One region of the Agrobacterium sp. O3.4 genome, then DNA from elsewhere that is predicted to be linked to it. Evidence: riboswitches for the same ligand, from Rfam matches in the RefSeq annotation. Region 1 holds a riboswitch; each other region holds the start of a gene.
What was found. A riboswitch is a leader RNA that binds a small molecule or an ion and turns the genes downstream of it on or off. The one in region 1 is predicted to bind cobalamin.
Positions count from the first base shown of each region.

Region 2: another riboswitch for cobalamin. It lies ahead of M0412_RS08345 (CbtB domain-containing protein); the one in region 1 lies ahead of M0412_RS18545 (DUF1636 family protein).
Region 3: another riboswitch for cobalamin. It lies ahead of nrdH (glutaredoxin-like protein NrdH); the one in region 1 lies ahead of M0412_RS18545 (DUF1636 family protein).
Region 4: another riboswitch for cobalamin. It lies ahead of M0412_RS15695 (ABC transporter substrate-binding protein); the one in region 1 lies ahead of M0412_RS18545 (DUF1636 family protein).

Region 1 covers NZ_JALPZP010000003.1:285,950-293,114, forward strand. Annotated here, with positions in the region: gene cobN (cobaltochelatase subunit CobN) at 1-2,954, opposite strand, end outside; gene cobW (cobalamin biosynthesis protein CobW) at 2,986-4,023, opposite strand; gene M0412_RS18545 (DUF1636 family protein) at 4,020-4,445, opposite strand; cobalamin riboswitch at 4,564-4,783, opposite strand; gene cobO (cob(I)yrinic acid a,c-diamide adenosyltransferase) at 4,916-5,533, shown strand; gene M0412_RS18555 (cobyric acid synthase) at 5,535-6,992, shown strand; gene cbiB (adenosylcobinamide-phosphate synthase CbiB) at 6,979-7,165, opposite strand, start outside.
Region 2 covers NZ_JALPZP010000001.1:1,713,374-1,720,538, reverse strand. Annotated here, with positions in the region: gene M0412_RS08375 (superoxide dismutase) at 1-372, shown strand, start outside; gene M0412_RS08370 (metallophosphoesterase) at 493-1,338, shown strand; gene M0412_RS08365 (YafY family protein) at 1,327-2,037, opposite strand; gene M0412_RS08360 (LysE family translocator) at 2,170-2,814, shown strand; gene M0412_RS08355 (cytochrome c) at 3,062-3,496, shown strand; gene M0412_RS08350 (cytochrome c) at 3,584-4,504, shown strand; cobalamin riboswitch at 4,773-5,001, shown strand; gene M0412_RS08345 (CbtB domain-containing protein) at 5,162-5,344, shown strand; gene M0412_RS08340 (CbtA family protein) at 5,356-6,069, shown strand; gene M0412_RS08335 (hypothetical protein) at 6,074-6,388, shown strand; gene M0412_RS08330 (type 1 glutamine amidotransferase family protein) at 6,566-7,132, opposite strand; gene M0412_RS08325 (GNAT family N-acetyltransferase) at 7,154-7,165, opposite strand, start outside.
Region 3 covers NZ_JALPZP010000001.1:2,588,803-2,595,967, forward strand. Annotated here, with positions in the region: gene M0412_RS12620 (alpha/beta hydrolase) at 1-726, shown strand, start outside; gene nrdF (class 1b ribonucleoside-diphosphate reductase subunit beta) at 756-1,730, opposite strand; gene nrdE (class 1b ribonucleoside-diphosphate reductase subunit alpha) at 1,747-3,933, opposite strand; gene nrdI (class Ib ribonucleoside-diphosphate reductase assembly flavoprotein NrdI) at 3,921-4,319, opposite strand; gene nrdH (glutaredoxin-like protein NrdH) at 4,332-4,553, opposite strand; cobalamin riboswitch at 4,867-5,091, opposite strand; gene M0412_RS12645 (nucleoside triphosphate hydrolase) at 5,225-5,854, opposite strand; gene M0412_RS12650 (ATP-binding cassette domain-containing protein) at 5,851-6,633, opposite strand; gene M0412_RS12655 (ABC transporter permease) at 6,633-7,165, opposite strand, start outside.
Region 4 covers NZ_JALPZP010000002.1:622,399-629,563, reverse strand. Annotated here, with positions in the region: gene M0412_RS15700 (iron ABC transporter permease) at 1-274, opposite strand, end outside; gene M0412_RS15695 (ABC transporter substrate-binding protein) at 271-1,302, opposite strand; cobalamin riboswitch at 1,462-1,697, opposite strand; gene M0412_RS15690 (GNAT family N-acetyltransferase) at 1,826-2,704, opposite strand; gene argE (acetylornithine deacetylase) at 2,936-4,060, shown strand; gene M0412_RS15680 (glyoxylate/hydroxypyruvate reductase A) at 4,079-5,005, shown strand; gene M0412_RS15675 (cupin domain-containing protein) at 5,034-5,390, shown strand; gene M0412_RS15670 (aldehyde dehydrogenase) at 5,581-7,044, shown strand; gene M0412_RS15665 (tartrate dehydrogenase) at 7,058-7,165, shown strand, end outside.

The DNA of each region.
Region 1 (7,165 bases):
TCCAGCGCCACAATATCGGCTACCCCACCCAATGCTGCCTTCGCAGCAGAAAAGCCGCCGATGAAGGCCACATCGGAAGAACCATCCAGAAGATCACGGCCGGGGTCGTCGCCGGTATGGACAAGGAGATCGGCCCGACGCACCAGCTCCACAAAACCGGCATCTTCAAAAATCTCCAGCCCGTCAGCACCGCCGAAAGCATGGCTTGCCGCATCGAGATAGGCCTGCCCCAGCTCCTCGCGTTCGTCCCATTTTCCGCTAGCGAGTTTTTCTTCGATACCTGCGCCATAGGTGCCAGGCGCGGAGCCGAAGATGCGCGCCGGAATATGCCCGAGCGCGGCCGCCTCTTCCGCCAGCGGATTGTCGCCCGGCGCTTCATCCCGCCGCGCCACGGCCTTGGCAGCCGCATCAAGCAGCGCGATCAGTGCCGGGAACATGTCGCGAAACAGGCCGGAGATGCGAAAGGTGACATCGACCCGCGGTCGCCCGAAGCTCGCCGGCGGCAGAACCTCGATGCCGGTAACGCGGCCGGTCGCCGGGTCATGGATCGGCCTTGCACCCATCAGATGCAGCGCCTGCGCCACATCCTCACCGCCATTGCGGAGACTCGCGCTGCCCCAGAGATCAAAAACCAGATGTTTCGGCCAGTCGCCATGGCTTTGCAGATGATGGCGCAGCACCTCCTCACCCGCCATGCGGCCGAGCTCGAAGGCCGTGGGCGTAGGCATGGTGCGCGGATCGGCGGCATAAAGATTACGGCCGGTGGGCAGCACGTCGAGCCTTCCGCGCGCGGGTGCGCCGGAAGGGCCGGGGGGAATGTGACAACCGTCGAGCGCGGCAAGCAGTGCGGCTTTTTCCGCCTTCGCGCTTTCAAGCCTCAACGGATCGGCCTCGCCTTCCGGGTGCCGGCCGAAAATATGCTGGCCATCCTTGATGGCGAAATCCTTGAGGTCGCAGAGAAAGGCGTCGATGCGCGACAAAGCCGCATCGGCATCGTCCTTCACACCCACGCCTGCTTCTGCCGCAAGCCCGGTTTCCAGCGCCTTTTCAACGATCAGTTTCGCCAGCCGATCGCGGCGGCGGCGATCCAGCCCATCAGCCTGCGCATATTCGTCAACCAGTTGTTCCAGCGCCGATTGTTCCGGCGAGAGCCCGGCATTGACCAGCACCGGCGGAACATGGCCGATGGTTACGGCCGCAATCCGCCGTTTTGCCACCGCCGCCTCGCCGGGATTGGAGACGATAAAGGGATAGACCACCGGCAGCGGACCGGTGACGATTTCCGGAAAGCAATCGCGCGAAAGCGCCACCGTCTTGCCCGGCAGCCATTCCAGCGTGCCATGCGCGCCGACATGCACGATGGCGTGTGCAGCCGCTACCCGCTGCATCCATGTGCCGAAGGCGACAAGCGCGTGACGCGGCGGCAGGGCAGGATCGTGGTAATCCACCCGCCGATCCTCATTGCGACCCCGATCCGGCGCAAGCGCCACGAACACATTGCCAAAGCGGGCAACGCGAAAGCGGAATGCGCCATCAACAAGCACATCGTCACTTTCCGCAGTTCCCCATGTTGCATTCAGGGCAGTTGCGGCAGCGGCCGGCAATGCGGTCAGGAAATCGCGATAGTCGGAAAGAACGACCGTCGCTTCCTGCTGTTCAACGCAGTCGAGTAGCGCCCGCGCCGTGTCTGGAATATCCGACACCGCATATCCCGCATCGGCAAGATCGCGCAGCATTTCAAGCACGCTTTGCGGCACATCCAGACCGACGGCATAACCCGTGCGCCCCGGTGCCGCACCCGGATAATCCGGCATCAGAATGACGATACGGCGATCCTGCGGCGGAGCCTGTTTCAATCGCAGAAACGCCCCGATGCGGTTCGACACCTGTTCAATACGATTCGCTTCCGGCACATTCAGGAGGCTGGCACCGCCATCCGCCCGCGCCTGCTTGAACGAAATCGCACCGGCGAGAATCCGGCCATCCAGTTCCGGCAGAACCACATGCATAGCAAGATCAGAGGGGTTGAGGCCACGCGCATTTTCCGCCCAGCCATCACGCCGGGTGGTCGCCATCACCACCTGAAAAACAGGGACACCGAGGCGGTCGAACAGCGTCCGTCCGTCCTCATCCGTCTGGCTGGCAAAAGCGGTGGCAGCAATGATGGCGGCAGGCTGCAGGTCAGGCAACACGCTTTCGAGAAAACGGATCGCCTCCCCGTCCTTCAGACCGCTGACGAAAATCGGCAATGGCACAAAACCGCGCCCGGAAAGCGCATGGAAGAGCGCATCCACAGGTGCTGCATCAGCCGCCAGCAACATCGAGCGGTAAAAGAGAATGGGCAGTATGGCTGCATCGGCTGGAAAACCGGCAATGGCTTCCGCTTGACTGACGACACCCTGTCCGGGCCGGTAAAATCCGGCCTTCGGCAGAGGCTCGGCCTCAATATCCGGCCACACGCCATCCTTTGCCAGAGCCGCAAGACCAGTTGCAAGGCTGCCCATATTCGCCCTTCCCCCTTCACGGAAAAAGGAAAGGGCAGAGGCCAGTATCTGCCTGTCCACGGTCGAGGCCGCTTCGAGCTTTTCGTCCCTGTCGCTGCACTCGCCCGGTAATAGCAGAAGCTTGATGCCGCGCCGTCGGGCCATCATGGTAAGCTGATCGACGCCGTAGCGCCATCGATCAGCTCCACCGAGAATCCGGATAAGGATAACACGGGCATGCTCCGCCGTCTTTTCGATCCACAGATCGACCGACATGGGGTGCCGAAGCTCGGAGAGGTTGGCGGCGGAGAGCGACGGGAGCGCATCTCCAGCCTGCCGCCACGCCCTTTCCAGCCCGGCAAGATCGCTTGCCGAAAAAGACAGCATCACCACATCCGAACGGGGCTGGTTGAGATCAACCGGCTCGATCAGATCGTCCAGGGACGAGGATGTGGTGGCGAGAATATGCATCTAAGGCATTCCCAGTAAAAGTCCGTAGCGGTCAGGCTGCCAGCATCTGCTCGATCTTTTCGCGGTTGATGCCCTTTTCACCAATGATAACGAGCCGGCTGCGGCGTTCTTCACCCGCCGCCCATGGGCGATCATAATAGTGATTGACGCGGCTGCCGACAGCCTGCACCTGCAGGCGCATCGGCTTTGCGGAAACTTCGATGAAACCCTTGATGCGCAGGACATTTTCCGCAGCCGCCGTCTCGGCGATGCGGGCTGCCAGCGCCTCCGGGTCACTCACGGCCGGCAGGTCGATGACGAAGCTGTCGAAATCGTCGTGTTCATGGTCGAACGCGCCATCGTGATGGGTACGGCGGTTTTCGATATCCTCTTCCACCGCAAGGCCAAGGCCGATCAGCACGGCGGGATCAATGGCGCCATTCGACGCGACGACAATCTTCGCCGCCCTCGGCAGATGTTCGAGCACATGAGCCTTCGCCTTCTCGAGACCGGCATCATCGAGAAGATCAGCCTTGGTCAGCACGATGAGATCGGCGCAGGCGACCTGATCCTCGAAAACTTCCTCTACCGGATCATCGTGATCGAGCGCCTCGTCATTGGCCCGCTGGGCGGCAAGTGCTTCCATGTCGTGGGCAACCTGTCCCTCGGCAAGGGCTGCGCCATCCACCACGGCCACCACGGCATCCACTGTCACGCGGCTCTTGATCGCCGGCCACTGGAAGGCCTGCACCAGCGGCTTCGGCAGTGCGAGGCCGGACGTTTCGATGAGGATATGCTCCACCTTCGGCTGGCGGCTGAGGATTTGTTCGATAGCGGGCTGGAAATCATCCGCCACCGTGCAGCAGATGCAGCCATTGGCCAGTTCAACGATGTTTTCTTCCGGGCAGCTTTCAATGCCGCAGCCCTTGAGAATTTCGCCATCGATGCCGATATCGCCGAATTCATTGACGATGATGGCAAGCCGCTTGCCATCCAGCTTTTCGAGAAGGCCGCGCAGCAGCGTGGTTTTTCCGGCCCCCAGAAAGCCGGTGACGATGGTGCAGGGAACGCGGTCCAGAAGGGTGCTCATGATCTCTCCTCGGTAAAATTGAATGGGGGAATGCGCGCCACCATGCCGCGCTTCAATGGTTCGGGGCGGCCGCGCCAGGGCATCAGGCCGTCTGCGGAGGCGGCCAGCATATGCGCGCCTGTCAGCAGGTCTTCCGCGTCATTGGGCGTCAGCCCGCCAAACACATAGGACCAGCCGTCGGCGCCACGAAGCACGGCGCTGAGGCTGCGCTTGCAATTGGCAAGGCAACTGACGGAGCGAACAACGACACCGGATGCTTCCGCCTTCGCGATGACGGCTTCGGCGAGACGCAAACCGGCGCGTGGTTCGGCATTGGGATCGGCTTCATCGCGACAGCTTCGGCAAACGAAGACCACCACACCGGAGGCCGTGTCAGCCTGCGTGTCTCCGCCTGCACATGAAGATGTCGCTGAAATATCCAAACCGTTTCGCTTCCCGCGCCTTTAAAAAAATCGTCGGGGTGCTGACATCGAAAACGGCATGCGCAGATGCGCAAACCCAATATTCGATCTGACCGACTGACCGGAGCACCCCGCCCGACAGACGTTTTTCTGAAACGGCAGGTCTCCTGGCTTGCGGCTTCAAAACACCCGGACACCGCCTTCCCGAACCCATCTTCAAGGGTCCAGTGGCTTTACGGTGCAGGCTTACCGCTTACAGTTGCGGGGGCAGCCACGGAATGACCCATTGTCCGGGTGGAACCGTGTTCCCTCTTAGCTTTTCCCGTTGCCGGGAAAAGACCGTCAGTCCGCTACCATTAGGCTGAACGAGGGGGAGGGTCAATGCCGTGGCCTGCCCCTCACGCATTGCCGGGTGCGGCAAATTGGGTATAGTCGCCGCTCCGAATGGCAGGGGCATCGGTCCCGCACCGCAGGATGAGAAGGAAAACGCGATGACGCGCGACATCAGCGATAACGAAGCCGAACGCCACCGGCAGAAAATGGTCAACCGCAAGACGGTTCAGGATGCCGAAGTTGCGGCAAAGACCATCGAAAAAGGTCTGCTGATGATCAATACCGGCCCGGGCAAAGGCAAGTCCACGGCGGCCTTCGGCCTTGCTTTGCGCATGCTCGGCACCGGGCGGCGGGTCGGCGTCGTGCAGTTCATCAAGGGCGCATGGTCGACGGGCGAACAACAGGCTCTGACGCTTTTCGGCGACAAGGTTGTCTGGCGCACCATGGGCGAGGGTTTCACGTGGGACACGCAGGATCTGAAACGCGATGTTGCCGCAGCCACAAAGGCCTGGGAAGAAGCCAAGGTCCTGATGGCCGACGAAACCATCGGCCTCCTGATCCTCGACGAACTGAACATCGCGCTACGTTACGACTACCTGCCGCTGGAAGAGGTCGTTGAAACCCTGTCCAGTCGCAGGCCCGATCTGCATGTCATCGTCACCGGCCGCAATGCCAAGCAACCGCTGATCGACGCTGCCGACATGGTGACGGATATGACCCTGGTGAAACACCACTTCAAGGCGGGCGTGAAGGCGCAGGCCGGGATAGAATTCTGACATGACCGCACGGGTGCTGATGTTTCAGGGAACCGGCTCGGACGTCGGCAAATCGCTGATGGTGGCCGGCCTTGCCCGGGCATTCACCCGGCGCGGCCTGTCGGTGATGCCGTTCAAACCGCAGAACATGTCTAACAACGCGGCGGTAACCGCCGATGGCGGCGAGATCGGCCGTGCCCAGGCGCTGCAGGCGCGGGCGGCGGGTGTACCACTCTCCGTTCACATGAACCCGGTACTCCTGAAACCCCAGAGCGAGACCGGCGCACAGGTGGTGGTGCAGGGCAAGATCTTCGGCAATGCCAAAGCTGCGGATTATCAGCACATGAAGGCCGGGCTGATGCCGCGTGTGCTGGAAAGCTTTGAGCACCTGAAACAACAGGCCGATCTGGTGCTGGTGGAGGGGGCGGGCAGCGCGTCTGAAATCAACCTGCGCGCCAATGATATCGCCAATATGGGTTTCGCCCGCGCAGCCGACGCTCCCGTCATCCTGATCGGTGATATCGACCGTGGCGGCGTCATCGCCAGCCTCGTCGGTACCAAAGCCGTACTCGAAAGCGATGACGCGGCAATGATAGCGGGCTTCATCGTCAACCGCTTTCGCGGCGATCCCACATTGTTTTCCGACGGCATGCGGATGATCGCGGAAAAAACCGGCTGGGCCTCCATCGGGCTTCTGCCGCATTTTTCCGATGCCGCGAAATTGCCAGCAGAGGATGCGCTCGGTCTTTCCGGCCCTGGCCAGCAGAAACCGGGCGCAAAAATCCGCATCGCGGTGCCAATCCTGCCGCATATCTCCAATTTCGACGATCTCGATCCCCTCGACATGGAACCGGATGTGGAACTGATCCGCATACGGCCGGGCGAGACAATTCCCCCCGACTGCCGGCTGGTGCTGCTTTGTGGTTCGAAATCCACCATCGCCGATCTCGCAGTGCTGAAAAACGCGGGCCTCGATATCGATATCAAGGCCCATGCCCGGCGCGGTGGCTATGTTCTCGGCCTCTGCGGCGGATACCAGATGCTCGGCAAAACCGTTGCCGATCCTGACGGCATAGAAGGACCGCCGGGAACGGTATCAGGGCTTGGCCTGCTGGATGTCGATACGGTTTTGACCGGCTACAAGCGGCTGGTTTCCGTGCGTGGCAGGAGTTTCGACGGAATTGATTTATCCGGCTATGAAATGCATGTTGGCGAAACGACGAGTACTACGGATCGCCAGCGGTTTTCGATGATCGAAGGACATGCCGATGGCGCCATTTCGCCTGACGGCCGCGTCTTCGGCACCTATATTCACGGTCTTTTCGCAGATAACCACCAGCGCAGCGCCTGGCTGAGGCGGCTTGGCGGGCAGCGTTCGGAACTGAATTATGATGCGCAGGTGGAGGCCGTCCTCGACCGTCTTGCCGCGCATATGGAGCAGCATCTCGATCTCGACAGGCTGCTTGCTATAGCGCGATGAGGATTGCCAGAAGCCCGAACAGGCCGATCAGCAACCCGTCGGCGATCCTCGCCAACCGAAGCGCCGTGCGAATATCGCCGGCAACCAGCGTCGCTCTTCCGCCTTCGCCCATGAAACGCGCCTCGATCATCTGCCCGCCATAGGAGCGCGGGCCAGCCAGCGCAAAGCCAAGA
Region 2 (7,165 bases), on a different contig from region 1:
GTTCATTTCTGGAAGTGGATGAAGAAGGACGGCGGCGGCAACAAGCTGCCGGGCAAGCTGGAGCAGGCGATTGCTTCCGATCTCGGCGGCTACGACAAGTTCAAGGCTGATTTCATCGCTGCCGGCACCACGCAGTTCGGCTCCGGCTGGGCATGGCTCTCCGTCAAGAACGGCAAGCTCGAAATCTCCAAGACCCCGAACGGCGAAAACCCGCTGGTTCACGGTGCAGAGCCGATCCTCGGCGTCGACGTCTGGGAACATTCCTACTACATCGACTACCGCAACCTGCGTCCGAAGTACCTCGAAGCCTTCGTTGATAACCTCATCAACTGGGACTACGTCCTGGAGCGTTACGAAGCCGCTGCCAAGTAAGGCTTGGCGAACGGGATTTTTTGAACACCCGGCCTTTGTGCCGGGTGTTCTGCTTTTGGGGCATGCCGTTCCGGCCATTTGTCACAAGCCTGTCATCAGCCGGGTTTATCGCGGCGCATCATGACTGAAAAAAGCAAGCCTCTCTTCTCCTTCGGCATCGTCGCCGATCCCCAATATGCCAATGCCGATCCCCGTCCGGACATGGGGCGCTATTACGCCGAAAGCCCGAAAAAGCTTTCCGAAGCGGTGGCCGCCTTCAACGAAGAGGACCTCGCCTTTGTGGTGACGCTCGGCGACATCATCGACCGTGGTTTCGAGAATTTCGATGCGATCCTCAGCGTTTATGACGGGCTTCGCCATCCCTCGGTCCTGTTGCCGGGTAATCATGATTTTTCAGTTGCGCCTGAACATCTGACCGCCATCCATGCCCGCCTTGGCATGCCGGCCCCCTGGCATGACTTCGCCATCGGCAATGTCCGCTTCGCCGTGCTTGATGGCAACGAGGTCAGTCTCTTCGCCCCGCCGCCCGGCGATCCGCGTCGTGCACTTGCGCAGGAGCGGCTGAAGCACCTGCAGGAAGCGGGCGCGATCAATGCACAGGACTGGAACGCCTCACTCAGCGACGAGCAGTTTGAATGGCTGCAAAGCGTCCTGCAAAAATCGGATGCAGCCGGCGAAAAAGTGGTCGTGTTGTGCCACTATCCGCTTTATCCGGAAAACGCTCACAACATGTGGGATGCGCCGCGCATTCTCGATCTTCTCGGCGCCCATGCTTCGGCCGTCGCATGGTTCAATGGCCATAATCACGAAGGCAATTACGGTGTGCTGGGCAACACCCACTTCGTTAATTTCAAGGGCATGGTGGACACGCCCGACCAGAACACCTTTGCCATCGCCGATGTTTTCGAAGACCGGATCGTCATTCGCGGTTTCGGCCGCGAGGAGAATCGCCTCTTACGGCTGTGAGGATGGACTGCCCGGCTGGTTGCTCTGCCAGCCGCTCATCCACAATTGCCGCAGCTTTTCACCTTCCAGCTTGAAAAAACTGCCGGTGCTTTCGCAGGTCAAAACCCGGTCAGAGCGGAAGTTGCGGATCGCCTGCCGCAATTCGCACCAGCCGACGATATTCACCGTCTCCGAATAATAGATCACGGCAATGGGGCGGATCTGCCGCCGGGTCTCTGTGCCGGTTTCATCGCGATAGCTGATCTCCAGCCGCTCTTCATCGCGCACCGCCCGCCGCACGGTGGCGAGATCGATGCCGGCAGGTGCGGGCGCGATGCTGCCCCAGGCATGCAGGGCATTGGCCGACAGGGTTTTGGACAGGGGTTCAGGCAGGGAAGCGGCAATCTTGTCGCTCGCCTTTTTCGCCGCCTGCCGCAATTCGGTATCACTGGAACGGCCAACCATGGCGAGCGCCAGCACGATCGCCTCGGTCTCTTCGATGGAAAACATCAGCGGTGGCAGGCTGAAGCCGGGGCGCAGAATATAACCGACGCCGCGCTCGCCTTCGATGGGCACCCGCATGGTCTGGAGGGCGGCTATATCGCGATAGACCGAGCGCGCCGTCACTTCCAGCTTTTCGGCAATCATCTGGGCGGTAACGGGCCGGCGGGCCAGCCGCAGGATCTGAATGATCTCGAACAGTCTCGAGGCCTTGCGCATTGACATTTCCCCGGCGTTTTTTCAAGACAACTGACATAATGCTGTCAGTTGGTTTTTTCTATAAACGGCAAAACACATTGAGAAACATGCATATTCCTAAATGTGCCATGAACCGTCTGGGGAGATACTGACATGAGTTATGCCGAAAATCTCTGGCTATTCTTTCTGGTCCTGTTCGGCATCATCATCCTGCCGGGCATGGACATGCTGTTCGTGCTGGCAAGCGCGCTGACGGGCGGCAGGAAAACCGGCCTCTCGGCCGCAAGCGGCATGAGCGCCGGCGGCATCGTGCATTCGCTTTATGGTGCGGCCGGCGTTGGCCTGCTCGCCACCTGGATGCCGGGGCTGTTCCTGCCGCTTCTCATTGTCGGCGCTGCCTATATGGTCTGGATCGGCATCGGCCTGATGCGCAGCGCAATTGTCGTGAATGGCGATGAGGCGCAGGCGAGCGCCTCGTCGAAAAAAGCGTTCTGGCGGGCGGTGCTGACCTGCCTTTCCAACCCGAAAGCCTATCTGTTCATGATGGCCGTCTATCCGCAATTTCTAAAACCGGCCTATGGTCCGATCTGGATGCAGGGGCTGGTGATGGGGGTGATGGTGGCGGTAACGCAGTTTACCGTTTATGGCGCGCTGGCGCTGACGGCGGATAAAAGCCGGCAATGGCTGGTTTCTTCACCCGGTGCCACGATCTTCATCGGTCGCGCTGCCGGTTTCATGCTGGTTGCCGCAGCCCTGCTGACATTTTGGGAAGCTCTGTCCTGGAGCCTCGGTGAATAAGAGGAACAGGCCCCGCCGCTTGAGGGAGACCATTCCTCGGCAAGCCGCCGAATGCTCTCCTCAGCCCCGTTGTTTTGTCACGGGTTCCTGCGGGAAAACCGCCGGATACTTTTCGGCCTGATACTCTAGACTTCTGTTTTCACGGCGGAATTCACCGCAATGTGACTTCTTTTCGCCATGCGGAAAGGGCATCCTCGCGCCGTTCCATCAAGCGTCCGGCACCCGGCCGGAATCAAGGAGAGAGTGTATGAAACTGAAAACCATCGCGGCGGCCATGCTTTTCGGCTGTCTTTGCGCCGGAGCGGTCTTCGCTGCCGGCGAAGTCGAAAAACGCGAAGGCATGATGAAGCAGATCGGCGGCTCCATGGGGGCATTGGCTGCCATCTCCAAGGGCCAGAAGCCCTTCGACGCCGAGGCCGTCAAGGCTGCCGTGACGACCATCAGCACCAATGCCAAGGCTTTCCCCGAACAGTTCCCCGCTGGCACCGAGACCGGCAGTGCGGCTGCTCCCGCCATCTGGGAAAACTTCGAAGACTTCAAGGCCAAGGCTGCCAAGCTCGGTGCTGATGCCGACACGGTTCTTGCCAATCTCCCCACCGATCAGGCGGGCGTCACCACCGCCATGCAGACGCTCGGCGCAGATTGCGGCACCTGCCACCAGACCTATCGTCTGAAGAAATAATCCCGAATTTCAAAACGCCGCTTCCCGGCGGCGTTTTTTCACTTTGAAAGACACCTGATCAGCTCGGGTGAGAATGGGGAGAGGGGTATGTCTTCCATTTGGACGAAGCTTGTGGGCGGGGCCGTGATCGCAGCCGTTGCCGGCTACGGCATTTTCGCCTGGGTTACCGCGCCGCAGCGTCAGGCGCCCAGCCATTGGGTCAGCCTCGGCGAGCCGGATCTGGCCAATGGCGAAACGCTGTTCTGGGCGGGTGGCTGCGCAAGCTGTCATGCCGCACCGGATACCACGGGTGACGCGCTGCGGACGCTTGCCGGCGGGCAGCCGCTGAAAAGCCCCTTCGGCACCTTCCACGTTCCCAATATTTCCTCTGATCCGCAGCACGGTATCGGCGGCTGGACGCTGGCGGAATTCGGCGATGCCATGACGCGCGGGGTGGGAAAGAACGGCGAACATCTGTACCCGTCCTTCCCCTACGCCTCCTATGCGCGCATGACGCAGAAGGATGTGAACGACCTCTTCGGTTATCTGAAAACCCTGCCGGCCAGCCAGAATGATGCGCCGGATCACGACCTGCCGTTTCCCTTCAACCTGCGCATGGCGCTCGGCGGCTGGAAGTTCCTGTATTTCGACACCTCCGCCCCGCCGCGTGTCGAGCTTGCCAATGCCAATGCCGAATTGCTGCGCGGCCAATATCTGGTCGAAGGGCCGGGCCATTGCGGCGAATGCCACACCCCGCGCGATGCTCTCGGCGGTTTCCTGAAAGACAAATGGCTGGCCGGCGGCCCCAATCCCGAAGGTGAGGGCCGTATCCCCGATATCACGCCCGGCTCCGAGAGCATCGGTGCCTGGACGGCGGCCGATATTGCCGGCTACCTGGAAACCGGCTTCACCCCGGAATTCGACAGCGTCGGCGGCTCCATGGTCAAGGTGCAGCAGAACATGGCGCATCTGACCGCCGAAGACCGCAATGCGATTGCCGCCTATCTGAAGGCGATCCCGTCTCGGTAGGGAGTTTGAAGCTCCCCTCCGTCATACCGGCCTTGAGCGGGTATGCAGCCAGCCCAAGTCCTTGGGCTGAGGGAGCTTTTTCGCCGTTCAGACGCACGTCGGCTGGATTCCGGCTCAGGGCCGGAATGACGGGAGAGTGTTTTTTCGTTCCGGTTTCTCTTCCCAATCTAAAACCCACAGCAATGGGCTAAACTCCACGATGACGTCGAGTGAGATGCTGCCGGCGATGCCAAGATCTCGCTGCCATTGACTCCCGCACCCACCCGGCAGATAACATCTGCGTGATGGTTCCTTCCGGGCGTTCCGGAAGGTGAAAAGGGAACACGATAGGGAGAAATCCTCATTCGTGGCTGCCCCCGCAACTGTGAGCGGAGAGCCTGAAACGAAATGCCACTGGCAAGCCATCTCGCCCCCATTCAAGGCGAGGGCGATGCCGGGAAGGTGTTTCAGGTTTTGACCCGCAAGCCAGGAGACCTGCCATCGCGGAAATGTCCATGCCGGCGGGGTGTCCGGAAGAGCGGAATGTCAGGGTCGTCGGTTCGGTACCCCTGTTTCAGTCTCGTATCCCCGTGGTGAAGTGTATCATATGCAGCTGCGCGGCTATTTGCCGTTCGGCTGTATCTTATGGCGCGGGGTCGCGCCGGGAGAGGGGTCACCATGTCCATCCAGCAGAATACGGCGAATGCTGCCGTTTCCGCAAAAACGGGCAGCTTCGCGCAATCGCTGACGGCGATCGTGCTTGGCCTGTTCGTAGTCGGTTTTGTCGGCTTTTCGCATGTGGAAGCCGTTCACAATGCCGCGCATGACACACGTCATGCCAATGCCTTCCCCTGCCATTGAGGGGAAACGGCATGTCATTTTTTCGCAATATCGTTTTTACCGCCGTTCTCGTCGGTATCGTTGGCGGTTTGGCCGTCTCGGCCATGCAGGCTTTCGGCACCACGCCGCTCATCCTTCAGGCGGAAACCTTTGAAAGTGCCGGCGGCGAAGCAACCCACAGCCATGATGCGGCAGCACCCGGCGCTGCGGTTCCCGCCCATGAGCATAATGACGAGGCCTGGGCTCCGGCCGATGGTTTCGAGCGCACCGCCTATACCGTTGCCGCCAATGTGCTGACGGCCATCGGTTACGCGCTTGTTCTGACCGGTCTCATCTCGCTGCGTGGCACCGATGCCGGCTGGCGCGAAGGTCTTCTGTGGGGCGTTGCCGGTTTTGCCGCCGTCATGCTCGCACCGATGATCGGCCTGCCGCCGGAATTGCCGGGAAGCCCGGCCGCAGCACTTGAGGCACGGCAGATCTGGTGGCTCTCGACGGTTATCGCAACCGCGGGCGGCATTGCGCTGATCGCGTTTCGCCGCGAGCCCTGGGCCATCGTTCTGGCTCTGGTGCTGATCGTCGCACCGCATGTGGTGGGCGCACCGCTGCCGCCGGAAGGCGAACATGCGCTGGCGCCGCTGCCGCTGGAACGGCAGTTCATTGTTGCCGCCACCATCACCAGCTTCGTTTTCTGGGCGCTGCTTGGAACATTGAGCGCGTTTTTCCTGAAACGCTTCCAGTCGGCTTGAAACCATGCAGGACGCAGCGGAGTGGAGTGACGAACTCGATGCGCTGCGTTTTGCCGTTCCCGGTCACGGCGCTTTCTGCGCCGTGCACCGCCTTGCCTTCAAGGCCGCTCTGGGTAAAAGTCCCGATCGTGATGCGGCGCTTGCCTATTTTCAAGACCACGAAGCTGCCTTTGCCGCTGCGGCACTCGCCAAGATCAAACGCTCAAACTTGCCCGCCGGCCGCAGCCTGCATTTGAACAGCCGCGATATCCGCCGCGCGATTGCCGGCGAGGGGCTGGAGTTTGCGGCGCGTGTGTGCCGGGTGCTTGATCGAGAATAGCGCAGGATGATTTGCGAGAGGCATCTTCTCCTCGACCGTCATGCCGGACTTGATCCGGCATCCAGCCGACGCGCGTCTGCGCGGCGGGAGAAATCCTTTCAGCCCAAGGACTTGGGCTGGCTGGATACCGGCTCAGGGCCGGTATCACGGAGAGAGGGCGGAATAAGGCTCTGCGCCTTACCGGTGCTCCGCCGCGAAAATTCCAAGTTCCGCCTCGGCTTCCGGACCAAAGAGGCCGAGGTTTTTCAGAATTTCCACCGCAAAGCTGACCGGTGCGCTGCCGGCGGCCGTGATGACGCCGCCATCGCTGACCGCCTTTGGCTGGTCGCGATAAAGACCGTCGCCACGATAGGCCGGATAGGTCTTGTGCGAGGCGAGCGAATTGCCGGTATGGGCGACATGGTTCAGGATACCCGTGCCCGCCAGCGCACTTGCCGCCGCACAGATACCGGCAACCAGCCGGTCCTTTTCGCGAAAGCGCTGCACCAGCCCGCCAAGATCGGCGGCCGTGCCCTTTTCCCAGCTGAGACCGCCGGGAATGACGAGCGCATCGATGTTATCAGGATCAAGCGCGTCATAGGAGGTTTCGGGCGTTACATTTAGCCCGCCCATCGACGTTACCGGCCGCCCGTCCGGGGTGGCATGAACGATCTCGACGCCGAGATAGCTGCGTGCCGCCGCCGCAAGCAGCGCCGGTTCCCAGTCCGCAAAATCCTGCGCCAGCGCAATGGCGATCCGTGTCATGGCCGTCTCCGTCGGTTGTGATCAGGCGATGGA
Region 3 (7,165 bases), on a different contig from region 1:
GTGCATGGTTATAATTACAGCTATCAGGAAGCCCTGTTCCGCGCGGCGCAAATGGCTGCCGATGCCAAGATGGATGGCGTACCGCTGGTGTTCTCCTGGCCATCGCAGGCCAACGTCACCGGTTACGTGGCCGACAAGGAATCGGCGACCTTCTCGCGTGATGCGCTGGCGGGTGTGCTGATCGACCTTACCCGGCAGACCCCGCGAAAAAGCGTTGTCGTGTTTGGCCACAGCATGGGTGGCTGGCTGGTCATGGAGGCGCTGCGCCAATTGCGCTTGCAGGGCAGGAACGACGTGCTCGCCAAGCTGCAGGTGGTGCTGGCAGCACCTGACATCGATGCCGATGTGTTTCGCAAACAGATCGAGGTGGTGGGCCGGCTCAACCCGCCGCTCACCGTTCTCGTTTCCAAGGACGACCGCGCCCTTAAGGCATCCTCCATTTTGGGCGCGGATGTCACCCGCATCGGCGCACTTGACGTGACCGACCCACAGGTACAGGAAGCCGCCCTGAAGGAGGGCGTGCAGTTCATCGACATTTCCAAACTCGAGGCTTCCGATCCGCTCAACCATGACCGCTATGCGGCGCTGGCCTCGATGGTACCGCAGCTGGAATCCAGCAGACGCGAGGGCGACATCAACAGTGCGGGTGCCTTCGTTTTCGATGCGATCGGCGCGACCGTCTCCAGCCCCTTCCGCCTTGCGAGCCAGGTGGTGAACCCGCAGTAGTTTCTGCGGGTTCTTACCGTTCTCCGGTCTCAGAAATCCCAGTCTTCATCTTCGGTGGCAACGGCTTTGCCGATGACATAGGACGAGCCGGAACCGGAGAAGAAGTCGTGGTTTTCATCGGCATTGGGTGAGAGTGCCGAGAGGATCGCCGGGTTGACGCGGCAGGCCTCGGCCGGAAACAGCGCTTCGTAACCCAGATTCATCAGGGCCTTGTTGGCATTGTAATGCAGGAACTGCTTGACGTCCTCGGTCAGGCCAACGCCGTCATAGAGGTCTTCGGTATATTTCGCCTCGTTGTCATAAAGCTCGAGCAAGAGATCGAAGGCGAAGTCCTTGATTTCCTGTCTCTTTGCCTCGCCCAGACGATCCACCGCCCGCTGGAATTTGTAGCCGATGTAATAACCATGCACAGCCTCGTCGCGGATGATCAGACGGATCAAATCCGCCGTGTTGGTGAGCTTGGCGCGGCTTGACCAGAACATCGGCAGGTAGAAGCCGGAATAGAACAGGAAGCTTTCCAGAAACACGCTGGCGATCTTCTTCTTCAGCGGGTCACCGCTGTCATATTCCCGCATGATCAGCGCTGATTTGCGCTGCAGGAACTCGTTTTCCTCAGACCAGCGATAGGCGTCGTCAACGTCAGGCGTGAGGCATAGTGTCGAAAAGATCGACGAATAGGAACGGGCGTGCACGGCCTCCATGAAGGAGATGTTGGAAAGCACCGCCTCCTCATGCGGCGTTGCCGAATCCGCCATCAGCCGCACGGCGCCGACACCGTTCTGGATGGTGTCGAGCAAAGTCAGCCCAGTGAAGACGCGGATCGTCAGCTTCTGTTCTTCGGGCTTCAGCGTTCCCCAGGAAGGAATGTCGTTGGAAAGCGGCACTTTTTCCGGCAGCCAGAAATTCGAGGTCAGGCGGTTCCAGACTTCGAGGTCCTTGTCGTCCTCGATGCGGTTCCAGTTGACCGCGCGGATGCGGGACGCGGTTTTTACGGCGATGTTCATTCTCTTGTCCCTCAAATCAGAGCGTGCAGGAAACGCAGCCCTGAACCTGCGTGCCTTCCAGCGCCATCTGGCGCAAACGGATGTAGTAGATGGTCTTGATCCCCTCCTTCCAGGCGTAGATCTGCGCCCGGTTGATATCGCGTGTCGTCGCCGTATCGCGGAAGAACAGCGTCAGCGACAGGCCCTGATCGACATGCTGGGTAGCCGCCGCATAGGTGTCGATGATCTTTTCAGGGCCGATCTCATAGGCGTCCTGATAATATTCGAGATTGTCGTTAGAAAGATAGGAAGCCGGGTAATAAACGCGGCCGATCTTGCCCTCTTTACGGATTTCGATCTTCGAGACGATCGGATGAATGGAAGAGGTGGAGTGGTTGATATAGGAGATCGAACCGGTTGGCGGTACGGCCTGAAGGTTCTGGTTATAGAGACCCGATGCCATCACGTCCTGCTTCAACGCCGTCCAGTCTTCCTGCGTTGGAATGGCAATGCCGGCTTTTTCGAACAGCTCACGGACCTTTTCCGTCGCGGGCAACCATTCCCGATCGGTATATTTGTCGAAATAGTCGCCCGAGGCATATTTGGAGTTCTCAAAGCCCTTGAAGCTCTGGCCCCGTTCCACGGCCAGCCGGTTGCTGGCGCGGATGGCGTGATAGGTCACGGTGTAGAAATAGATATTGGTGAAATCGACGCCTTCTTCGGAACCATAAAAGATGCGTTCGCGCGCCAGATAACCGTGCAGGTTCATCTGGCCAAGCCCGATGGCGTGGCTCGCATCATTGCCCTTTTCCACCGAAGGAACGGAGGAAATGTGGCTCATGTCCGATACCGCCGTCAGCGCCCGGATGGAGGTCTCGATCGTCTTGCCGAAATCCATCGAATCCATCGCCGAGGCGATGTTCAGCGAGCCGAGATTGCAGGAGATATCCTTGCCCATATGGCTATAGGAAAGATCGGCATTAAATTCGCTTGCCTCGCTGACCTGCAGGATTTCCGAGCAAAGATTGCTCATGCTGATACGGCCGGCGACCGGATTGGCGCGGTTCACCGTATCCTCGAACATGATGTAGGGATAACCGCTCTCGAACTGGATTTCGGCGATCACCTGGAAGAATTCGCGCGCCTTGATCTTCTTCTTGCGGATGCGGCTATCCGCGACCATCTCCTGATATTTTTCGCTGACAGAAATCTCGGTCAACGGTACGCCATAGACCCGCTCCACGTCATAGGGCGAGAACAGGTACATATCCTCGTTGTTGCGGGCGAGTTCGAAGGTGATGTCAGGGATTACCACGCCGAGCGACAAGGTCTTGATGCGGATTTTTTCGTCAGCATTTTCGCGCTTGGTATCGAGGAAACGCATGATGTCAGGGTGGTGGGCATGCAGATAGACTGCGCCCGCGCCCTGACGCGCGCCAAGCTGGTTGGCGTAGGAAAAGCTGTCTTCCAGCAGCTTCATGACAGGAATGACGCCGGAAGACTGGTTTTCGATGTGCTTGATCGGTGCGCCGAATTCGCGAATATTGGTCAGGGACAGCGCCACGCCGCCGCCGCGCTTTGAAAGCTGCAGCGCCGAATTGATGGAGCGGCCGATGCTTTCCATATTGTCTTCCACGCGTAGCAGAAAACATGAGACCAGCTCACCGCGGCTCTTCTTGCCAGCGTTCAGGAACGTCGGGGTCGCCGGCTGGAAGCGGCCGGAAATGATCTCATCCATCAGGTCGCGGGCAAGCTGTTCGTCACCGCGCGCGAGAGCCAGCGCCACCATGCAGACGCGATCCTCATAACGCTCCAGATAACGTTTTCCGTCGAATGTCTTCAGCGTGTAGGAGGTGTAATATTTGAACGCCCCGAGGAAAGTCGGAAAGCGGAACTTCCGGGCATAGGCTTCGTCATAGAGATCGCGGACGAAATTGAAGGAATACTGATCCAGTACCTCCTGTTCGTAATATCCCTCCGTTACCAGATAATCGAGTTTTTCCCTGAGGTTATGGAAAAACACCGTGTTCTGGTTGACGTGCTGGAGGAAATATTGCCGGGCGGCAAGGCGATCCTTGTCGAGCTGGATCTTTCCGTTCTCGTCATAGAGGTTCAGCATCGCGTTCAGCGCGTGGTAGTCCAGTCCCGTATCAACCGGTTTCTGGCTTGCAGCTACCGGCTGTTTGGCGTCCTTGCGCAGCGCGCCTGAGGTCAGCGTGTCCAAAATCGTTCCAATCCATGTTTGACGTTGGCGACATCTTCCTCCGTGCCGAGAAGCTCGAAGCGATAGAGAAACGGCACGGCACATTTGCGCGAGACGATATCTCCGGCGGATGCGAAAGCTGCGCCAAAATTCGTGTTTCCCGCCGCGATGACGCCGCGAATGAGATTTCGGTTGGAGGGCTCGTTCAAGAACCGGATGACCGGCTTTGGCACGGCCCCTTTCGTGCCGCCGCCCCCATAGGTGGGGGTGACGAGCACATAGGGCTCAGACACATGAGGCACATCCTCCTCGGCGCCGAGTGGCAGGCGCAATAATCGCCGCCCCAGTTTCAGAAGGAAACGATGCGTGTTTTCAGAGCGGCTGGAATAATAAACGATCAGCCCCATCACGCTGCCGCCTTAGCTGATCGCGCCGATCATATCCGGCCGGAAACCCGCCCAATGGCGTTCGCCGGCGACGACCACGGGAACCTGCATGTAACCAAGGCCGCGAACGTGATCGAGCGCATCCGCATCTTCGGAAATATCGACGATCTCATAGCTAACGCCGATGCGGTCGAGTGCGCGATAGGTGGCAGTGCATTGGACGCAGGCGGGCTTGCTGTAAACGGTGACGGTCATAATTTCCTCTTTCGAAGCCGTTCTTGGACACGGCTCAACATTGCCGATTGCAATCGCAATCGGGTGGCGATGGATTTGTCATTCAGGTGGGGCGCACGGCTTAGAGGGTTTGTCACATTTCCGGACGGAAACCGTTTGTCCCGGTTATCCTGAAAACGCTTCTGGCCGCGTAAAATCACTCTCTACGCCGACGAGCGCAGGAACTTAAAAAAATGCACTGGCATGACTTCACCCCGAAGCTTGTTCTGGAAGGGGTCAGAAAAGGGCGAACGCAATTCATTTGCGCCATACCTTCCTTCCGGACACCCCGCCCGTGGACGTTTTCGCTCAAGGCAGGTCTCCTGACTTACGGGTCACAACATCTATCCCGGCCTTCCCGGAGCTTTTGGCTCCAGTGACCCAAATCGGAACGATGCTCGCCGCTTACAGTTGCGGGGGCAGTTTCGGCATTGTTCCGCCATGATGGCGTTGCTCACCGAATTCCCGTCTTAGCTCCCGACGCTTGCGAATCGGGAGAACCTTGAACACCACATATAGCATATGAGGAAATTTTCTCGTCAATAAATAGACACACAAAAGCCCCACCCTGTGGATGAAAAAGATTCAACACATGGTCAACAAAGGCTTAACGGCAAATGCGCCTTGCCGCTCAGTGACGAGAAAGCGTTAACCTATTCCCAGATATCGATGTGAATATCGGCAGGGCGGGCGTTCTCGATCACCCTTTTACCGTTGGGAAGATCGTTTTCAAAAAGTTTGGCGTGGATCGCAGCTGCATCGAGGCCGTAGCCCTGCCATCTGCTCCGCAACCTCTCTTCAAGCACGTTGACCGACGGCCCAACGAAAATAGTAAGGTCGAAGCTCTCGGAAAGCGCCGTCCATGGGGCCTCATTCAGCAGCAGATAATTGCCTTCAGCCAGAATGAAGCGTGTCTCCGGCGCGATGGCGCGGGCGGACGCAATGGCGATTTCGCGGGAGCGGTCGAAAACCGGGACAAGCACCTCCTGCCCGCCCCTGCGGACGGCAGAGACGATATCGAGGAAGCCACGCACATCAAAGGTTTCGGGCGCGCCCTTGCGCGGCAGCAGCCCACGCTCTTCAAGGATGCCATTGTCCATATGGAAGCCATCCATGGGCAGCACGGCGGCCGTTTCGCCCCGCGCCAGCAAAGCATCACAAAGCGCGTCCGCCAGCGTGGATTTGCCGGCCCCAGGGGGACCGGCAATGGCAATGATAAAACGGGATTTGCCCTCTGCCCGCCGAAGAACGTCTTCAGCGATCGTCTCAAGCTTCAGCGTCATGCGGCAAGCGTTTCCTTCGGCGCTTCCTTGGCGCCGGTCATGAAGGCGACGGCGTCGGACATGGAATAGTCCTTTGGATTGATGACGCACAGGCGCTTGCCCAGCCGGTGAATGTGGATGCGGTCCGCCACCTCGAACACATGCGGCATGTTATGCGAGATCAGAACGATCGGCAGACCGCGCGAACGCACGTCAAGAATGAGTTCAAGAACACGCCGGCTTTCCTTCACGCCAAGTGCTGCCGTCGGTTCGTCGAGGATGACGACCTTGGAGCCGAAAGCCGCCGCGCGTGCTACCGCCACACCCTGCCTCTGGCCGCCAGAAAGGGTTTCCACCGCCTGATTGATGTTCTGGATCGTCATCAGACCCAGTTCCGAGAGTTTCTCGCGGGCGAATTTTTCCATGGCCGGACGATCCAGCGCCCGGAACACGCTGCCCTGAATGCCGGGTTTGCGGATTTCCCGGCCGAGGAACATATTGTCGGCTATGGAAAGTGCCGGCGAGAGCGCGAGGTTCTGATAGACGGTTTCGATACCCGCCTTGCGCGCCTCGATCGGCGAGCGGAACTGCACAGGCTGGCCTTCAAGCCTGATCTCTCCCTCATCCGGTGTCACCGCACCGGAAATCGCCTTGATGAGCGAGGATTTGCCGGCGCCATTGTCGCCGATCACCGCCAGGATTTCTCCGGGATAGAGATCGAAATCGGCATGATCGAGGGCGGTCACGCGGCCATAACGTTTGACGAGATTGCGTGCTGTGAGAATAGGTTCTTTTGCCATCAGCCTGCTACCTTTCTGATCCACTGGTCGATTGCGACAGCCATGATGATGAGGACGCCGATCAACAGATAGGTCCATTGCGGGTCGGTTCCGATGAGCCTGAGGCCGAGCGAAAAGACACCGACGATCAGGGCGCCGAAAATCATGCCCATGATCGAGCCGCGCCCGCCGAACAGCGACAGGCCGCCGATAACCACAGCCGTGATGGATTCGATATTGGCAAATTGGCCGGCGGTCGGTGAAACCGAGCCGATGCGGCCGATGAGAGCCCAACCGGCGAAGGCACAGATGAGGCCGGACAGGGTGTAAACGGTCGTCAGCATGCGCTTGACGTTGACGCCGGCCAGTTCGGCAGCATCCGGATCGTCACCCACGGCATAAAGATGGCGGCCCCAGGCGGTGCGGTTGAGCACATACCAGAGCAGAGCAACGAGCAGAACCATGGCGATGACGCCGTAGGTAAAGACCGCACTTCCCAGACGGATGTTATTTCCGAAGAACTGCAGAATGGGCGCCTGCTGAGCGATGTCCT
Region 4 (7,165 bases), on a different contig from region 1:
GCGATTGCAGCACCGCGCCGGCAAGCGCCAGAGAAGCACCGCAGCAGGCGGCGACAACGGCGCGGCTGAGGCGATAGCTCCAGACGATACCCTCATCCAGCGGCTCCAGCGGATAACCCGCATGGAAGACACGGTTGGCGATGGTTTTCGCCACCACATCGAAGGGAATGGCAGTCTCGCCGATGGCCGCTCCGGCCATCAGCGCGACGAGCAGCAGGGCGAGCGCGGCAAAAGCCAGACCCGCCCTGCCGAGATGGACGGAAAAACCGTTCACTTGGCGAGGCCGGCAGCCGAAATCGCCTCGGCCAGCGTTTCAATACCTTCGATCGTGCGGATGGTCGGGTTCATCGCCTGCGCATCCATATCGAACACATGACCTTCCTTAACGGCGGGCATGATGCTGGCGACGGGGTCGGTCGCAAGGAACTTGTGCTTGACGGCAACGTCATCGGCCGGGAAACGACGACGGTCCATCTTGCCGGCGACGATGACGGTCGGATTGGCCTTGGCGATGGTTTCCCAGCCAACGGTCGGCCATTCCTCATCGCTTTCGATGATATTGGTCAGCCCGAGTGCGGACATGATGTAACCGGGCGCGCCATGGCGGCCCGCCACATAAGGGTCGATATCCAGTTCGGCGCTGGAGAACCAGAAGACGGCGGAAATCTTGCCATTGGCCGAAGCGATCTTGGCGCGGGCGGCTTCTTCACGCTTTTTCAGGTCGGCAACAACCTCTTCGCCGCGGTCCTGCACGTTGAAGATTTTGGCGAGATCGCGGATCTCCTGATAGATCAGCTCCATGGTAAAGCCGGTCTTGCGAACGCCGTCCCCGCCGCCGGAATTATCCTTGCCGACGCAATCGGCCGGCGAGGTGTAAACGGGAATACCGAGTTCGGCGAATTGCGCGGGCGTGCCGACAACACCTTCCGGGCCGATCTGCCACTGGAACTGCGTCGTTACCAGGTCCGGCCTCTTGCCGACAACGGCTTCGAAACTCGGATCATTGTCGGCCAGACGCTCCACCTTGGCGTTGGCTTCCTCGTAACCCTTCAGAACCGGGCCGATCCACAGCGCCGTGCCCACCACCCTGTCGGCAACGCCGAGGAGATAAAGAACCTCGGTCGTGCTCTGGCCGACGGATACCGTGCGGGCCGGCGCCTGTTTGAAGGTGATGTCCTGACCGCAGCTGTTGATCGTCAGGGGATAGACCGTTTCGGCGGCATGGGCGGAAGCGGCGGGCAAAGCCGTAAGCGCAGCGGCCAGAAGGCCGGCATAGGCCGGCAGGCGTCCAGGATTAAACATGTGTTCTCCAGTCGAAATTAAATCGCTTATTCCAGAGCCGCAGGCGTTAGAACGCGCAGCAACAGCGGGACGTCTTGTACGGAGAACAACGACGGGACGCAAACCAAATGTTATGAAATAACATTACAATTTCCTCCTCCGGGCTTCCCCGCCCGTAACGATGGTTCATATTTTGACGGCAGGTCTCCTGGCTCACGGATTTGCGCCGTTCATCTGCCTTCCCGCATTCCGGAGAATACAGTGGCATGACGCCTTGAGGCGCCACGGGGATGAGCGGCAATCCGCTTACAGTTGCGGGGGCAGCCACGGCATTGGGCGATCATCATCACCCGCACCATGTTCCCTATTAATCCCTTCGCCTTTCGGCTGCAGGAACCGTCGCTTTCTCACATAAGGGGCAAGAGCCGGAGCGTCAATCGCCAAAGCATGTCTCACAAGCGTATGGAAACCGTTCTGCGACAAAGACACGCACACAGCAGGAACCCAAAGTGCGTAACATGAAGTCGATGGGAAACGAGGTGCTTCAACACAGGGATGGGCCTGCCAGAGCGAAAATCCCAGCCGAGCCGGAACCTTCCGGCTGCGGCGCATTTTTTGACATGGTCGTCAGTGTTTCAATCACCACCAGTCCGGATTGCGCCAGAAAATCGGTGAGAACACCGTCATCACGCAAGGCATCGAGCCGGACAAGCTGCCCGTCGAGATCGGCAAAATGCCGCCTTACCAGCGCGACTGCCTCCGCTTCCCCCTCCGCAACCACCGGGCCGATGATGTGGCCCCGCCCTGCCGCCCGCCGCAGCGCAAAGGCGGCCAGACGATCCGCCTCGAACAGGCCGTAGCCGGTGTTTTCCCGCAGGAGACGCTGCAGCACGCCCCGGCGTGAAACGCCGAAAGCCGCCCGGTCCAGATCTTCCACGGCGGGGAGATGATGTTCCGAAACTGGCTCGATCCTCTGTTTCTTGCCAAGCTGCGGCGCCTCGGTGGTGCGACGGGCCTTGCCGCGCAGAAGATGCACCCGTTCCGCATCCCCGGTAAAACCGAGCCCGGCAAATAGCCGCCGGGACACCTCCGTTGCATTCAGCCGCAAGGCGGCGGCAGGATATCTCGCCACAAGCTGCCGGACCAGCCAGGGTGCTACGCCCTGCCCCTGCAGGCGTGGGGAGACTATGACCATGCCTAACGTCGCAAAAGCCTGATCATAGGGAAAAAGCATGGCGGTCGCGACAACCCGGTCAATCTCGTCCAGCGCCGCAAGACCCACACCGCACTGGCGCAGGAAACACCATTCATTGGCATGATACCGCCATCCGACAGCCATGGAGAGGGCATGCAGATGATCCGCCTCCACATCGGCGATATCCACGGTCCGCAACTCGAAACTATCGACCTTGAGCAGCTCCATAGCAAACGGCTCTCATTCCCTCCGGCGCGGAACCCTAGGGCCCCGGAAGCCCAGCCCACGACATCCGAAGATAACCGGCCCTGCCCGCAGGAATTTTCTGAAAGCACTGGAAGGACACAACAATCTACCGAAATCATCGGCATTTCAGCAGATAAACGCCGCCGGCCACTCTAAGCTTCTGCGGTGAATAATCCGGCCAGCGGCCAATGGGAACGACCAGCGGGGACGACCATGAACGCAATCGAAATCCTTGAGCGTCTCGTCGCCTTCCCGTCCGTTGTCGGAACCGCCAATGGCGATATTGCCGGATGGATTGCCGATTATCTGGAAGGCCATGGCGCGAAAGTCTCGCTGTTGCCCGGACCGGAGGGCGACCGCGCCAATCTCTTCGCCACGTTCGGCCCGGCCGATCGGGCCGGTTATATCCTGTCCGGCCACATGGATGTGGTGCCGGCCGGAGAACCGGAATGGACCTCCAATCCCTTCACGCTGAGAACCGAAAACGACCGGCTCTACGGGCGCGGAACCACCGACATGAAAGGGTTTCTCGCCACTGTGCTCGCCGCAGCGCCGGCATTTTCGCGCATGACGCTTGAACGGCCGATACACATCGCCTTTTCCTATGACGAGGAGGCGGGCTGCCGTGGCGTTCCCCATCTCATCGCCAGACTGCCGGAACTGTGTGCCCCGCCGGCGGGCGCCATCATCGGCGAACCCAGCAATATGCGCGCCGTTCGCGCCCACAAGGGCAAGGCCGCAGCGCGCATCACCCTGCACGGCCGATCCGGCCATTCCTCACGGCCGGATCAGGGGATAAACGCCATTCACCTGATGACCGGCATCATGGCAAAAGCAGTCGAAACCGCCGATACGCTGACGCGGGGACCGTTCGAAGCAACCTTCGAGCCGCCCTACTCCTCCTTGCAGATCGGCACGGTCAAAGGCGGGCAGGCGATCAACATCATCCCCGATCATTGCGCAATCGAACTGGAAGCGCGGGCAATTTCGGGCGTCTCCCCGCTCGCCCTGCTGGAGCCGGTAAAAAGCGCTGTCGAAGAGATCGCCGCAACGGGCGTCGATATCGAATGGACGCCGATGAGCGCTTATCCGGCCCTGTCGCTTCCAGCCGATGCGCCGCTTGCTTTGCTTCTGGAGGAACTGACCGGCACCGCCAACCTCGCAGCCGTAAGCTACGGAACGGAGGCCGGGCTTTTCCAGGCGGCGGGCATAGATGCCATCATTTGCGGCCCGGGAGATATCGGCCGCGCCCACAAGCCGGACGAATTCATAACCGCGGACGAACTTGCCGCCTGCCAGTCGATGCTGGAAACACTCGGCCGCCGCTGCGCCGCTTAATCAAATGACGGGTATTAGATGACGTTTCTCTTCAATTCCGACGCAAAGCGCGGCGAAATCTTCCGGCAGGCTCTGGCCACAGAGCTGCCGGACCTGCCATTTTCGATGGATGCCGCCACTGTCGATCCCGATGCGGTGCGTTATCTCATTACATGGACGGTGCCAGAGGATATCGCGCGTTACCGCAATCTCGAAATCCTGTTTTCGATCGGCGCGGGTGTCGACCAGTTTCACATCGATGCAATCCCGGAAACGGTGAAGGTCGTGCGCATGGTGGATGAAGGCATCATCCGCATGATGCAGGAATATGTCTGCCTCGGCGTGCTTGCCCTTCATCGCAACCTGCTGGCCTATCTGGAACAGCAACGCCAAAACCTATGGAAAGCCCTGCCGGGCCAGCGGCAGGCGGAAGAATGCCGCGTCGGCGTTCTCGGCCTCGGCATGCTGGGTGTTGCGGCACTGGAACGGCTGAAACCTTTCGGTTTTCCGCTTGCCGGCTGGAGCCGTTCTCCGCGCCAGATCGATGGCGTCACCTGCCACCATGGCGATGAAGGGCTGAAAGCCATTCTTTCCACCAGCGATATCCTCGTCTGCCTGTTGCCGCTGACGGACGAGACCACCGGGCTTTTGAATGCCGGGCGCCTCGGCCTGCTGCCGGATGGCGCGGCTCTCGTCCATGCCGGGCGCGGCAGGCAGCTCGATCATGACGCACTCCTAGATGCACTCGACAGCGGCAGGCTTTCCGGCGCGGTGATCGACGTCACCGATCCCGAGCCACTGTCTGAGGGCCATCGTTTCTGGACTCATCCGAAAATTCTGCTGACGCCGCATATCGCCAGCGTCACCCAGCCCCACTCCGCCGCCCGCACCGTCGTCGACAATATCAAACGATACGAATCCGGCCTCGAACCGCTCGGCCTCGTTGACCGCAGCCGCGGATATTGATCATCCGCCATCTCAGAAAGGAAAATCCATGCCGCTTCTCAAGCCTATCGACACCAATCCCGATTTCGAGCCGAAGGCCTCCAAGGCCCTGCCGGAACGCCTGATCGCCGGCGACCCTTCATTCAAGACCTGGGCGCTGGACGAAGCCCGCGATGGAACCGTAAAGACCGGCATCTGGGAAGCGACCCCGGGCGAAAGCCGTTCCATCAAGGGCGAGACCTTCGAATTTTGCCATATTCTGGCCGGCGTAATCGAAATCACCCCTGATGGCGGCGAACCGCAGCGTTATACGGCTGGCGACAGCTTCGTCATGAAGCCGGGTTTCGTCGGCGTCTGGAAGACCATCGAAACGGTTCGCAAGATCTACGTCACCGTGAATGGATGATGTAAAACCCGCGTTTTTTAACGGTCGCTCACGGTACCGGCCAGAAATACACGACAGGCAGCGCGCCGCAAAAGATTGCGCTGTCTGTTGGCAACAAAACGGGATTTTCATTCATCGCCCGCGCCACAGTCGGTCGATTTCGCTTGGCGGCAGGGATTAGCTTTAAGGGCATATCCACAGAGGATTTCCCATGACGCTCAGCTTCGATCCAGACAGCCTGTCTTTGCCAATTGGCCATTTCATCGGCGACCGGCTGATCCCGGCTAAAGACGGCATCGACATGCATCGCCCATCGGACGGCATGGGATATGCCGGCTGCCCGAAGGCGGATGCGACGCTGGTGGATGAGGCGGTGCAAACCGCCAAGGCGGCGCTGAAGCGCAGCAACTGGGGCGGCGTTCGCCCGCGCGAGCGCACCAGGGTCTTGCAGCAGTGGGCCGACCTCATCGAATCGGAAGCCGAGACCTTGGCGAAAATCGAGGCACTGTCCTCGACACGGCCGGTGGGCCAGCTGATTGCCGGCGACATCGCCGTTACCGCCGAGCAGATCCGCTTCTTCGCCGAATTCGCCGACAAGGAAGGCGGCGATCTGGTGCCGACCGACGACACCAGTCTCGGCATGATCATGACCGAGCCCTATGGCGTTGTCGGCGCGATCACACCCTGGAATTTCCCTGTCTCCATGGCCGGCTGGAAGCTCGGCCCGGCGCTGGCGGCCGGTAATGCCGTGGTGCTGAAACCCTCGGAAATGACCCCCTTCTCCAGCATTTTCATGGCGCAGCTGGCGATCAAGGCAGGGCTGCCCGCCGGCCTCATCAATATCGTGCTGGGTGACGGGCCGGTGACCGGCAATGCCATCACCGGGCACCCTGATATCTCCAAGGTCAGTTTCACCGGCTCCACCGCTGCGGGTGCCGCCATCATGGCCAATATCGCCCGCACCGGCATCAAGCCGATGACGCTGGAACTCGGCGGCAAGAGCCCGCAGCTGGTTTTCGCCGATGCCGATATCGAAAAAGCGGCGGCAGCGATTGCCGGCAATATTCTTTCCAATGCTGGGCAGGCCTGTGTTGCCGGCTCACGCATCATCGTCGAGGAAGCGGCGGCAGATGCCCTTTCCGCCGCCATCATCGCCCGCATGAAGGCGGTAAAGCCCGGCCCGACATGGGACGAGACGACACAATATTCGCCGATCATCTCCGAGGTACAGCGCAAGCGTATCGATGGCATCGTGCAGGCGGCCGTTGCCCATGGTGGCGAGTGCCTGACGGGTGGCGCGATCATGGACGGCCCCGGTTATTTCTACCAGCCGACGCTGATCGCGAATGTCGACCAGACCTCGCCCGCCGTAACCGAGGAAATCTTCGGGCCGGTGCTGACGTTGCAAACCTTCCGCACGGAAGAAGAGGCTCTGGCGCTTTCCGATCATCCGACCTACGGTCTGGCGGCAGGCCTTTTCAGCCGGGATATTTCGCGCGTCATGCGCCTGTCGCGCGCCATTCAGGCGGGAACGATCTGGGTCAACCGTTATGGCCGTTCACGCGACCACATATTGCCAACCGGCGGTTATAAACGCTCCGGCATCGGCAAGGACCTCGGGCGGGAGGCCTATCTCGCCAACCGCAAGAGCAAAAGCGTCCTGATTGGACTGTAACAGGGGAAATCTTTTGAAAACGCATCGCATCGCACTTATTCCCGGAGACGGCATCGGCAAAAGCGTGACGGACGCCGCATGGCAGGTGCTCAACGCCGCCGCCAAAACCTCCGGTTTTGCG